2 linked regions of the Methyloferula stellata AR4 genome follow. The protein of the gene in region 1 interacts with the protein of each later gene in a pairwise test. Links are inferred from orthologs where the notes say so. Each region holds a gene or a part of one and is shown on either strand. Other genes may lie near its edges.

Region 1 (6,354 bases):
GCTGCGAGCTGGTCAGGCCCCCGACCAATGACGTCCGTCATCCATCCCCTTTAAAGCAGTGCGGAGTTAGACCATGGCACTTCAACTTGGCGATATCGCCCCCGACTTCGAGACCGAAACCACCGAAGGCCCCATCCAATTCCATAAATGGTTGGGCGATTCTTGGGGCATTCTCTTCTCGCATCCGAAGAACTTCACCCCGATCTGCACGACCGAACTCGGCTATACCGCTAAACTGAAGCCCGAATTCGACAAGCGCAACGTCAAGGTCATCGGCCTCTCCGTCGATGAACTCGCCAATCATGACAAATGGGCAGAGGACATCAAGGAAACCCAAGGCCATGCCGTGAATTTCCCGGTCATCGCCGATCCGCAGCGTAAGGTCGCCAACCTCTATGGCATGATCCATCCGAATGCGAACGACACGCTCACCGTGCGCTCCGTCTTCGTCATCGGCCCCGACAAGAAGATCAAGCTCACCCTCACTTATCCGGCGAGCACCGGCCGCAATTTCGATGAGATCTTGCGCGTCATCGACTCTCTGCAACTCACTGCGAAGCATCAGGTCGCAACGCCGGTGAATTGGAAAAATGGCGAAGATGTCGTCATCGTTCCGGCCGTCTCCGACGAAGATGCCAAGAAGAAATACCCGGCCGGCTGGAAGACCTTGAAGCCCTATCTGCGCGTCGTTGCCCAGCCGCAAGGCTGAGCTTCGCCGCGCTGAAAAGCCCTTTCGCGACCCTCGCCGCGAGAGGGCTTTTTCACGTTTTGGAAACAAGCCGATATGGCTCGGCAGCCGGACGCGGACGGCTCAAATAAGCCCGAAATCATTGCGAAACGTACTGCCGATAATGTGTGCTTTGATTTAACACCCTGCTCCGGTAGGATTATTATTCAGTACAGGGCGCGAAAGTGGAATTGTCCTCGCGCTGGATGCAGTCGAGTTTTGGGAGGATCACATGGCACAAGCGGCATTGAAGGCCGAGAGCCCCGCAACGACGCAGGTTCCGGGACGCGGGCGGATTTATGATTCCATCACCGATACGATCGGCAATACGCCCATCGTGCGCCTGAACAAGATCGCCGCCGAAAAGGGCGTGAAGGCCAATCTCCTAGCCAAGCTCGAATTCTTCAATCCGATTGCGAGCGTCAAGGATCGTATCGGCGTTCACATGATCACGGTCCTGGAAGAGACCGGTAAGATCAAGCCCGGCGTCACGACCCTGATCGAGCCGACCTCCGGCAATACCGGCATCGCGCTCGCCTTCGTCGCCGCCGCGCGCGGCTATAAGCTCATTCTGGTCATGCCGGAATCGATGTCGATCGAGCGCCGCAAAATGCTGGCACTGCTCGGCGCCGAACTCGTGCTGACACCTGCTCCGCAAGGAATGAAAGGCGCCGTCGCCAAGGCCGAAGAACTTTCCGCTGCGACGCCAGACTCGGTCGTCCCGCGTCAATTCGACAATCCGGCCAATCCGGAAATCCATCGCCTCACCACGGCCGAAGAAATCTGGAACGACACGAATGGCGAGATCGACGCTTTCGTTGCCGGTGTCGGCACCGGCGGCACGATCACCGGCGTCGCGCAGGTCTTGAAGCCGCGCAAGCCCGGCATCAAGATCGTCGCGATCGAGCCGGAAGACTCGCCGATCCTTTCAGGCGGCCAACCCGGCCCGCATAAGATCCAAGGCATTGGTGCCGGCTTCATTCCCTCGATCCTCGACCGCAGCCTGATCGACGAAGTGGTCACCGTCGGCAATCAGACGGCCTTCGATACGGCTCGCCTGCTCGCCCGGCTCGAAGGCATCCCGGCCGGCATTTCGTCGGGCGCAGCGGTGGCAGCAGCCTGCGAGATCGGGTCGCGTCCGGAATTCGCCGGTAAGAATATCGTCCTGATCATCCCCTCCTTCGCCGAACGCTATCTCTCGACGGCGCTCTTCGAAGGGCTGTGATCCAACAATCGCGAATGCAGAAAACGCGCGGTGCAACAGCATCGCGCGTTTGCATCAGAAGATCCGTCGATCTTCGCGATCTAGTTGAACGTGACCTGCGGCACCCGCGTGCTTTTACGCTTCGGCTGCGCCGGCGTTTTCGAGACTGAGCGGGATACCGGCTTTTTGCTTGCGGCTTTCGCCTTAGCCGGGGCGGCGGAAATATCCGCCGCACAGTCAAGCTGTCTCAGAGCCCGTTCCCAATGCTCATAGGCACGTCCGTCGGGACAGCCTTCCAATTCCCAGATTGCATACGCAAGATGTCTGACCCGCTCTTCCAATTCAATGTTCATCGCATCGCCCCTAGCTGTGCTCGACATGTCTGGCAGGTCCCTGTTGGATAGGGATTTATGGTTAACGAAATCTTAAGACGAGCCAGACCGGAAGCATCCGGAAGGGCAGCTCTGCCTTGACCGGCGGGGCTTGCGATGCGACGAACGACGCGATCTCAAATGCTTTGCTGGGGAACGAAGATGGCCGCGCGCTACGACATTTTGGGTTTTGGCAATGCCATCGTCGATGTGCTCGCATTCGCCGACGACGATCTTCTCGCCAAACATAATCTCAACAAAGGCTCAATGCAGCTCGTCGATGAGAAGACCGCGCAGGTCCTCTACGAGGCCATGGGCCCGACAACCATCGTCTCCGGCGGATCCGCCGCCAATACGATCATCGGCGCCGCGAGCTTTGGATGCCGCACGGCCTTTGTCGGCCGCGTCAAAGCCGATGACCCTGGTAAAATGTTTGCCCATGACATCCAGCGGGCGAAAGTCGATTTCGCGACCCCCGCCTCGCCCGATGGCGCCGCGACCGCGCGCTGCCTCGTCTTCGTGACGCCGGATGGGCAGCGAACGATGAATACATTTCTCGGCGCCTGCCAGAATCTCACAGAGGCCGATGTCGATGAGGCCGTCGTCGCGCAATCTTCCATCATCTATCTCGAAGGCTATTTGTGGGACCCGCCGGCGGCGAAGGCCGCTTTCGTCAAGGCCTCGAAAATCGCCCGCGCCGCAGGCCAGCGCGTGGCTCTCACGCTGTCTGACGCCTTTTGCGTCGATCGGTATCGCGACGAGTTTTTAGCACTGATCCGCGACGGGTCGGTGCAGATCCTGTTTGCCAACGAGCATGAATTGCATTCGCTGTATCAGACCGGCGATTTCGACACCGCGCTCGGCCTCCTGCGCAACGAAGGCCTGCTCGCGGTCGTCACGCGATCCGAAAAAGGCTGCGTCGTGGTCAAGGGCGAGACGAGCGTCGCAGTGCCGGCTTTTCCGGTCGAGAGTGTCGTCGATACGACGGGCGCAGGCGACCTCTTCGCGGCCGGATTTCTGGCTGGCCTCACCAAGGACAAGGATCTTGCGACCTGCGCCAGATTGGGTGCCATGGCGGCGGCCGAAATCATTCAGCACATCGGCGCAAGACCGCAGAAGGATCTGGCGCTGATGGCCGCCGACAACGGGCTCGTTTTGTAAGAGCAAGCTTGGTGGGCGTAAGCCGGGTGAGGGGTTACGATTTTGCATTAAGGGATCTTACCCCCCTCATCCGTCACGCTCCGCGTGACACCTTCTCCCGCAAGGGGAGAAGGACGCCCACCATCATTCGTGCTTACACCGGCACCAGAATCTCGCCCTTGCCGAGCACGGCCATGTCACCCATCACGCGGCGCAGAGGCGTCGCGAAAAGTCTAGAACCGAGGCGGCTATCCGTTTTCAACGCCCGGCTGAAGACGCTGGCGAACGCCGAGTTCAAAGGCCCGCAATCGATGAAGGTCGGCGGCAGCGGCGAGGCATGCCCAAGCACCAAGGTGCCGCGCCGCATCAGATAGCCGGGGTTGATGCCCGATTGCCCTGCCACGACCAAAGTGCCGGCGACGATCCGGCTTGCCGGCCAATCGCCCGCATCGCCTTCGACGATAATGGTGCCGCGCCGCAGCCGGTCGGCCGCGCGATGGCCGGCCGAACCGCGCACGATGAGCAGGCCGCCTTCCATGCCGTGGATTTCGCCTTCGCGCGGGCCACCTATAAAATCGCCGGCATGGCCGAGAATTTCGAGCCTTCCGCCCTTCATGCGCGATCCCGCATAATGGCCGGCGCTACCGGCGATCACGAGCGTGCCGCCTTCGAGCAGGCGCCCGGCATTCATGCCGACGTCGCCATTGATGCGGAGCACGCCACCTTTCATGCCCTGCCCGACGCAGTCGAAACGATCAGAGCCGCCTTCGATGATAATCTCGTCCGAGGCCGCGCCCTTGAGCTTGAACACGTCGCCGACCGTCAGCTTGTCGCGCGTCGTTCCGATCTCGAGCGCCGCGATGTCGGCGAGATTCTTGCCCGCGATCACATGCGGCACAAGCGGGGAAAGATCGAGCCGCTGCACCGGGCTCGACTTGAGGCTGAGTTGCAGCGGCTTCATGCGACGTAATCTTTCAGATGGAAGTGGAACGGTCCGAGCTTGCCGCCATAATTGCCGGCGCCGACGCGTTTTGCGCCGCGTTTTGCGCCAAGCCGGATAATCGCCTTCAGGCCCGCCCGCATGGCGTCGGCGACCGCCTGTTCCGTCAGGCCGTCGATGACGATTTCGAGCACGCAACCGACATCTTCATCGAGAATCGTCTTTGCCGCACCGCGCAAGGTCGGGCAATAGGCATCGTTCGTCGATGCCGACAAGGCCTTATATTTCGAGCCGACTTTCGAGCCCGACCGCACGATTCCGCCTGGAAAGGGCATGATCGCATCGCGCACGCCATGCATAGCTGTGACGGCAGCTTCCGTTGCCCGCATCGTCGCTTCCCAATCGGGCCCCATGATGAGGAGATTGCCGCCGCCGACGGCGCCCTTGGTCAGGCCCGTGGTGGCTTCGCAGAGAAATTCGCCATCCATGACGGGCACGCGCCAATAATGCTTGTCGAGCAGTTTCTTGGAGACCTGCCAGCCGTCGCCGAAATAGCGGATCTGATCGCCGAGCTTGAGCCGGTCTGGCGCATCGAGATCGCCGAAACAGGCCGACCCCGGCGAAGTCAAAACGCATTGGCCGACGCGGTTGACGAGTTGGCTTTGCAAGCCATCGGTGGACATGGCGAAGATCAGCACGCGCACGCCAGGGCGGCCGTCCGGCGTATTGCGCGCATCGACCTCGCAATCGATGCCGGCCTCAGCGCCGCAGCCGATGACCGATGTCGCAAAGCCCGTCATCGTCGTCGCGGCCTGCCGCGCCCACTTCTTGTTCGGCGCGGTGATCAGGATCGCGGTGCCGCGCATCGGAAAGGCTTCGGCGAAGGTCTCGTCGATCCGTACGCCATTCTTGACTATTGGGCGCATGCGACCTCCTCGAAGGCATGCTCGCGCTCCGTAACCGCATGCGGCCGCACTTTGAACACGTCGCGCGAAATGCCGTAGAGATCGTCGAAATAGCCAGACAGCCTCCGGTCCATCGCCGTGTCGTAACCGGGATTGACCTTGAGCGCGCGGCCCCAGCGGTAATGAATGACGTGGCCCTCGCGCACGACGAGATCGCCATCCTTGAAGACGAGATGCGCGGCGCGGAACATTTGCGCGCGGTCCTGGTCGTCGTGATAGACCGCGACATCGGCCAGGGCGCCCGCGCCGAGATGGCCGCGATCGCGAAGGCCGAGCAGTTTGGCCGGCGCCGCGCGGGTCATGGTGGCGACTTCCTGCAGCGTATATTCGCGCGAGATCGAGCGAAGCGTCGTCATGTCGATCGCCGCCGCCGGAAGATCGGCAATCCACTTTTCGCGATAGTTGCGATCCATCAGAAGCGCGAAAATATCCGGATAGGTCGTGAAGGGCGCGCCATTCGGATGATCCGTCGTGAAGAAGACGCGCATCGGATCATTCGTCAGCAAGAACAGTTCGAGACCGCTCGCCCATTGCACGACATTATAGAAATCGTTCGAGCGGTAATCGTAAGGCACGATGCCGCCACCGTTCGAATCGCCGTCGAAGATGACGGATTTTTTGGGCCGCGCCGTGGGCGTCGCATTGTACTGGCGCATCACGTCGCTCGAGATCGTCACCGTCTGGCGGAACATCACCTGGCCGATATCGACCGTGACGTTCTTATTGGCGTTGACCGCTTCGGCAAGCCGCGCCGCCGCGGAGGAGAAGCCTTTCGAGCCCTCCGTTCCGTAAGAATAGAATTGCAGATGCGCGAGATGGAGCGGCAGGCCACGCGCGGCTGCGATCGTCGCCAGCGCCGTATCGACATTGCCCGGAATGCCGAGATTGTTCGAATGAAGATGCAAAGGATGCGGGATCTTCAGCGTGGTCACCGCCTGCTGCAAGGCCTCGACGATCTGGCGCGATGTCATGCCATAGGCCGGCACGACATCGTCAAGACTGAAGGC
Region 2 (6,271 bases), 2.4 Mb from region 1 along the record:
TCACCTCGATCGGCAGACAGCCGTCGAAATAGGGTGTCTTCTCGAACTCTTTGAAATCGATTTTCTCGGCGTTGAGCAGAGCATCTATGAAGGCCTCGTATTGCTCCTTGTTCATGGGGCAATTGATATAATCCGCGCCTGTGCCGCCCGGGCCTGCCTTATCGTAGCGCGATTGAAACCAGGCCTTGCTCATATCGATCGCGTCGCGATGAACGACGGGCGCGATCGCATCGAAAAAGGCGAGGCCCGATTCACCTGTCAGCTCTGCAACGGCTTGCCCGAGCGCTGGCGCCGTCAAAGGCCCGGTGGCAATGATCACATTGTCCCACTCTTGCGGCGGCAGGCCTTCGATTTCTTCGCGCAGCACGGTGATTAGCGGCTGCGAGGAGACCATCTTCGTGACGTAAGCTGCGAAGCCTTCGCGATCGACGGCGAGCGCGCCGCCGGCCGGCACTTTATGCGCGTCGGCTGCCGTCATGATGAGCGAATTCATCCGCCGCATTTCCCGATGCAGAACGCCGATGGCGCTGGCGTCGGGATCGTCGGCACGAAACGAATTGGAGCAGACGAGCTCGGCGAATTGCGCCGATCTATGAACCTCCGTCTGGCGAACCGGGCGCATCTCGTGCAGGACCACGGGCACGCCCGCGAGCGCGATCTGCCATGCCGCTTCGGAGCCTGCGAGGCCGGCGCCGATCACATGGACTGGAGCAAAAGATGAATTGGAAAGATCGGGATTATTTGCCATGAGCAGAGTCTAGAGCCTGTTTCAGTCAGGTTCAATCATTTGACTTATTGCAGCAGGCTCTAGGTCAATAGGTTCACGCATGTCCTTATCGGAAAAGTCGAACAACTTTTCCGGGACTTGCTTAAAACATTTTCGCAGCCAAGGGGACAAGGTTCGCAATGTCGGCAGCAGATCAAGGAATGAAGGAGTTCTCGCACGATGGGGTTGCGATCGCCTATATTGACGAAGCGCCGAAAGGCCAAGACCTCAATCAGCCTATTCTTCTCATCCATGGCTTCGCTTCGACCCATGCGGTGAACTGGGTGCTGCCGCTTTGGGTCAAGACTTTGACCGAGGCCGGGCGCCGCGTGATCGCCTTCGACAATCGCGGCCATGGACGCAGCGGCAAGCTCTATGATCCGCAAGACTACACGATCGTCAAAATGGCCGGCGACGCTTTAGCCTTGCTCGATCATCTCAAGATCGCGCAAGCCGACGTCATGGGCTATTCGCTCGGTGCGCGCATCGCAACCTCGCTGGCCAAAACCCATGAGGAGCGGGTCCGCGCGCTGATCATCGGCGGGCTTGGCTATAATCTCATCGATGGGTCGGGTCTTCCATCGAACCTTGCCGAAGCCATGGAGGCGGGGTCGGCCGATGAGCTGACGGATCCGGTACAGAAAATGTTTCGGGCTTTCGCCGAGGCCACCAAAAGCGATTTGAAGGCGCTGGCGGCCTGCCTGCGCGGCTCTCGCCAGCATATGAGCGAGGCCGAGGTCGCAGCCATGAATCTGCCTGTGCTGGTGGCTGTCGGGACGGACGATGAGATCGCCGGACGCGCGGAACGCCTCGCGGCTTTGTTTCCGAATGCCCAGGCTTTGGATATTCCCGGACGCGACCACAACAAGGCTGTTGGCGATAAAGTCTATAAAAATACTGTACTCAACTTCTTGAGTTCCAGAGCATGAAATTCTATGGAAAGTGGGGTGGCGGCGCAGAGATTGCTTAAGTAACGGACGCCCGCCATAGAGGGCTGGGGCCGAGGGAGTTGTGGCGTGTCTTTCAGCAACACCATGCACGAAGCCGCTCATGTCATCAGCATCGAAAGCGTCGATCCGATCTTCGCGCGAATGCGGACGGAAGCCGAGGAAACGATCCATCGCGAACCCGAGATTTCGGGCATCATGATGTCGACGATCCTCAATCACGACACGCTTGAAAGCGCGATCATCCACAGGCTCGCGGCGCGGCTTGGTCATCCCGAAGTGCCGGGCGATCTCATCCGCAAGACCTATCTCGATGTGCTGGCCCATGATCCTTCGATCGCGGAAGCCTTCCGCGCCGATCTGGTGGCGGTCGTCGATCGCGACCCGGCCTGTGTGCGCGTGATCGAGCCCGTCCTCTATTTCAAAGGCTTTCACGCCATTCAAACGCACCGGCTCGCGCATGCTTTGTGGAATGCCGGCCGCCGCGATTTCGCGCTTTATCTCCAGAGCCGTTCGTCGGAGGTTTTCCAGACCGATATTCATCCGGCCGCGCAATTCGGAAAGAGCATTTTCCTCGATCATGCGACCGGCCTCGTCGTTGGCTCGACGGCCGTCATCGAGGATGGCGTCTCGATGCTTCAGGATGTCACGCTCGGCGGCACCGGCAAGGAAAAGGGCGACCGTCACCCCAAGATCCGGCATGGGGTGCTGATCGGCGCCGGCGCGAAGATCCTCGGCAATATAGAGGTCGGTCATTGCGCCAGGATCGCGGCGGGCTCCGTTGTGCTGCATCCGGTGCCAAACAATAAGACGGTGGCCGGCGTTCCGGCCAAAATCGTCGGCGAGGCCGGCTGTGCCGAACCGGCGCTCAGCATGGATCAGATCCTCGCCACGAAACCGGCTGTGATCTAGCATGATCCCGAAAAGCTGCAGACTTTTCGGACAAGATCATGCTGTAAAATAAGTTCAAAGCGGGGTCGTGACCAATGGGCGCGGCACCCTGTTTTATTCCCCGGACTTGCGGTCGAAGCGCTTTTCTGGCAAAGGCACGCTCCTCGTCTGAAAGGGAGATGGCCTTTGGACAAAGCCGAATTGCGTAAATTGCAAGGCTTCCTGCGTCAGACCTTTGGCCATCAAGGCATCAAAGTCACGCAAGCGCGTAAAAACCCCGACGATGCCGAAGTGCATCTCGGCGAGCGGCAGATCGGTTCCCTCGTCGTCGATGACGAAGACGGCGACCGCTCCTTTGCCTTCGACATGAAGATTCCGGTCGGCCGCGAAGTGCTGCAGGAATATCTGCGGCGGCTGTTCGAAAACGACCAGCTCAAGATCGTGCCGCGCCACAAGAAGAACGATTCGGTCGAGCTCAACCGCGGCGACGATTTCTTGGGCGTCATTTCAGCCGACGATCCGAAAGGCCATAGCTACACCTTGCAGATGGCCATTCTCGATTTCGACCTCGAAGATTTTTGAGGCAGGCTCACCTTATAACCCGCCTTGAATGGTGATTGGCACCAGGACGACTTCATGCCTTTTTATGAAATTGACGGTCTTGCTCCGACTTTGCCTGAGAGCGGCCGCTTCTGGATCGCACCCGACGTGCAAATCGTCGGCGATGTCCGGTTCGGCGAAGACGCCTCGGTCTGGTTCGGCTCTGTGCTGCGCGGCGACAATGATTCGATCACGCTTGGCGCGGGGTCGAACATTCAAGACGGCTGCCTCGTGCATACTGACCCGGGCTTTCCGGTCTCCCTCGGCGCTCATAGTTCCGTCGGCCATGGCGTGATGCTGCACGGCTGCTCGATCGGCGAGAAGAGCTTGATCGGCATGCGCGCGATCATTTTGAACGGTGCGAAGATCGGTAATAATTGTCTTGTCGGAGCCGGGTCGCTTGTGACCGAAGGCAAGGAATTTCCCGACAATTCGCTGATCATCGGCAGTCCCGCGCGGGTCATGCGGACGCTCGAAGAAAAAGACCTGAAGCGCATGCAAGGCGCGGCCGGCTATGTGGCGCGCTGGCAGCGCTACAAGAAGGGGCTTGTCGTCCGCAGCGCATGATCACGCTCAATCGTCGAGCCGTCATTACGAGGAGCGAAGCGACGAAGCAATCCAAAGCCTTGAGTTGTAGAACTGGATGCTTCGCTTCGCTCGCAAAGACGGCGCAATGATTAGGTTCCGATTCTGAGAAAAACATGAACTGAGATTCGCACTTGGGGGCGAGCGCGTGATCAAACTTTGGGGCCGCAATACGTCCAGCAATGTCGCGAAGGTGATCTGGTTGCTGGAAGAACTAGGCCTGCAATACCAACGCGTCGACGCTGGCGGTTCCTTCGGTGGCACGGACACGCCACACTATCGCGCGATGAACCCGCTCGGTCTGGTTCCAGCGCTCGAGGAAGATGATTTCACCCTCTTCGAGAGCAACGCGATCCTGCGTTATATCTGCAACGCGCATGCGGCGCATAGCACGCTCTATCCGCAGGCGCTGCATGCACGCGCGACGGTCGAAGCGTGGATGGATTTCCAGCAGACCTCGCTCTCGCGTCATCAGTCGATCGCGTTTCATGGTCTGGTCCGTATCGCACCCGAAAAGCGCGACAACGCGGCGATTGCCGCCGCAATCAATGAAGCCGCCCGCATATGGGCGATCCTGGATGCGCGCCTCGCTTCGCATCCATACATCGTGGGCGATGATATCACGCTCGCGGATATTGCCTTCGGTCCGCATGTGCATCGCTGGTTCAACATGTCCTTCGAGCGGCTGGCCGCACCCGATCTACATGCATGGTATCAGCGCTTGCTGGCGCGACCGGCTTTTAAAGCGAATTGTGCCGGCCCGCTCGTCTGACTGAGGCGATCTCGCCCGTCGCACGCTTGGACCCGTTCAGAGCCGCAAGTCTTCAGAGCCGCAAGTCTTCGTTGAACAGTTCGATTGGAATCTGCGCATCGAATTCAACCGCCATGCCTTTGTCGAAGTGGCGGATGATATAGCCGCGCATCGAGCCGAGGCGGACTTTCGTGTTGATCGGAAGTTTGAGTTCCGTCGCGATGGCGGCGCCGGAAATCGAGACATTGTCCAGTTTCACGAGATGCTCGCGGCCGTCTTCGAGCTGCAGGATGCAATGCCGGAGATTCGGCACGAGCCGGTCATGTCTGCGGTCGGCTTTTTCGAGGGATTCGCGATTGACCAGCCAAGTGAGCTGGTCGGCGATCTTTTCGCGCTTATTGCCCGGCAGGATCAGGGTCAGCGCGAAGCCGAACAGAGTGTGGCGGACGATATTGCCTTCGATCCGGCCGATATAATCGAGATAGATGACAACGCGTTCTCCGACCCTGCCGCGCACGGGCGCGGCGACGGAGACGCCGTTCGGCGAAAAATCGATCGTGCGGCACGGGAACTCGCGCTTGTCCTCCAACATATATCGGCCCGGAACCGAGACGTTTATACGTTGGTAGTCGCGTCGTTCTTGCGGCTGCCGGACAGAACTCGTTATCGCGGTCATCGATGGGCGAACCTCGCGTGCGACAGAGCGGCTGGCACGGCTGAGGTTAACATGTGGGAAGTTGGGTTAATGTCAGCTTACCGAGGGCGTATTTTTACGTATTTCCAATATAGATTCGTAAGTGTCTGCGTTGCTCGCAAGATGAGAAACTTGGGCTGAGCCCGACATTGGCAGGCGTTGCCCGCGCCGCCCCTCGGGCTGAGATCAAATTGCGCCCATCCAATACACGCATAGATAAAAAATCTAAGGTTTCGACGGGGATCAATCCAAGCCAGCTCGGCCGTTTCGCAGGAGCTATCCGGCCCAATACTCGCGCATGGGTTTTGCCGTGATAACGTAGCGGTAAAAGTAAAAGTTCGAATTCCGTTAGGTCATAACCCTCCGGCGCCGCCGCCGCGCCGGCGACGATCGGGCAGGCTCCGTCGACGACCATTTGCATCAGTCTGGCGACCTCGGGCCGCTGCGCCTGGTTCCAGAGAGAGAGAAACGGCCGGCCTTTAAGCTCCGCATCGAACAAGGCGCTGAGACGCGTACCGGACAGACAAAACGGATAGGTTCGATCCGCATCGACTTCGAGCATGAATGTATCGGCGAGAACATTGCGAATGGCGACGGGATCGAGATCGGCGCGTTCCGGCGCGGCGCGGCCGCGGCGGAGCTCATCCCAATAAGCGAAAAGCTCAAATGTGCCAGCTTGTCTCATTTCGGCACTCGCATTCGTCCACGCATAGGTCAGCCTGGATCGCGTCCTCTGAACCCGGCCCAAAACGGCACCGGTTACGGCGAAAATCTCGACCGTGACGAAGACGCAGCAGTGGATGTGCCAGGAGTTTTGCCGCGCGAGTAGTGACTGCGTTGTGCTGAATATTGTGCTTGAAATCCGTGCTGGCGCTGCAAGCCGGGCGATGAAGCTGGCCTATAATTTGGCTTGCGTTTTCTTGGCGTTTTCGGGGGTCGCCGCGGTGCTGGTCTCGCCGAATCTTGTTTGATAGATGGCGAGATTTTCCAAAACGCGCTGCACGTAATTGCGCGTTTCGGTGAACGGTATGCGCTCT

The links.
Region 2: the proteins of cysK (region 1) and cysE interact in binary tests that used the Escherichia coli proteins (3 or more experiments, as listed by UniProt). The link is inferred for Methyloferula stellata AR4 from one-to-one orthologs.

Annotation. Positions count from the first base shown.
Region 1 is NZ_ARWA01000001.1:1,186,987-1,193,340, reverse strand. Bases 99-2,955 are described here. They hold cysK (cysteine synthase A), read left to right. Parts: upstream 99-959; coding sequence 960-1,952; downstream 1,953-2,955. Other genes in these bases: A3OQ_RS0105820 (adenosine kinase), read left to right, coding at 2,465-2,955; A3OQ_RS25320 (DUF2934 domain-containing protein), read right to left, coding at 2,033-2,284; A3OQ_RS0105835 (peroxiredoxin), read left to right, coding at 99-709. Outside these bases: more of A3OQ_RS0105835, read left to right, coding at 74-98; more of A3OQ_RS0105820, read left to right, coding at 2,956-3,463; A3OQ_RS0105815 (formylmethanofuran dehydrogenase subunit C), read right to left, coding at 3,597-4,403; fhcD (formylmethanofuran--tetrahydromethanopterin N-formyltransferase), read right to left, coding at 4,400-5,308; A3OQ_RS0105805 (formylmethanofuran dehydrogenase subunit A), read right to left, coding at 5,296-6,354.
Region 2 is NZ_ARWA01000001.1:3,579,305-3,585,575, reverse strand. The notes cover bases 939-3,712. They hold cysE (serine O-acetyltransferase), read left to right. Parts: upstream 939-1,800; coding sequence 1,801-2,625; downstream 2,626-3,712. Other genes in these bases: A3OQ_RS0117695 (gamma carbonic anhydrase family protein), read left to right, coding at 3,241-3,712; A3OQ_RS0117700 (DUF3126 family protein), read left to right, coding at 2,791-3,186; A3OQ_RS0117710 (alpha/beta fold hydrolase), read left to right, coding at 939-1,695. Also shown: methylenetetrahydrofolate--tRNA-(uracil(54)-C(5))-methyltransferase (FADH(2)-oxidizing) TrmFO, read right to left, coding at 1-748; more of A3OQ_RS0117710, read left to right, coding at 928-938; more of A3OQ_RS0117695, read left to right, coding at 3,713-3,771; A3OQ_RS0117690 (glutathione S-transferase family protein), read left to right, coding at 3,938-4,561; A3OQ_RS0117685 (PilZ domain-containing protein), read right to left, coding at 4,614-5,216; A3OQ_RS22930 (PAS domain-containing protein), read right to left, coding at 5,311-5,919; A3OQ_RS0117675 (lytic transglycosylase domain-containing protein), read right to left, coding at 6,133-6,271.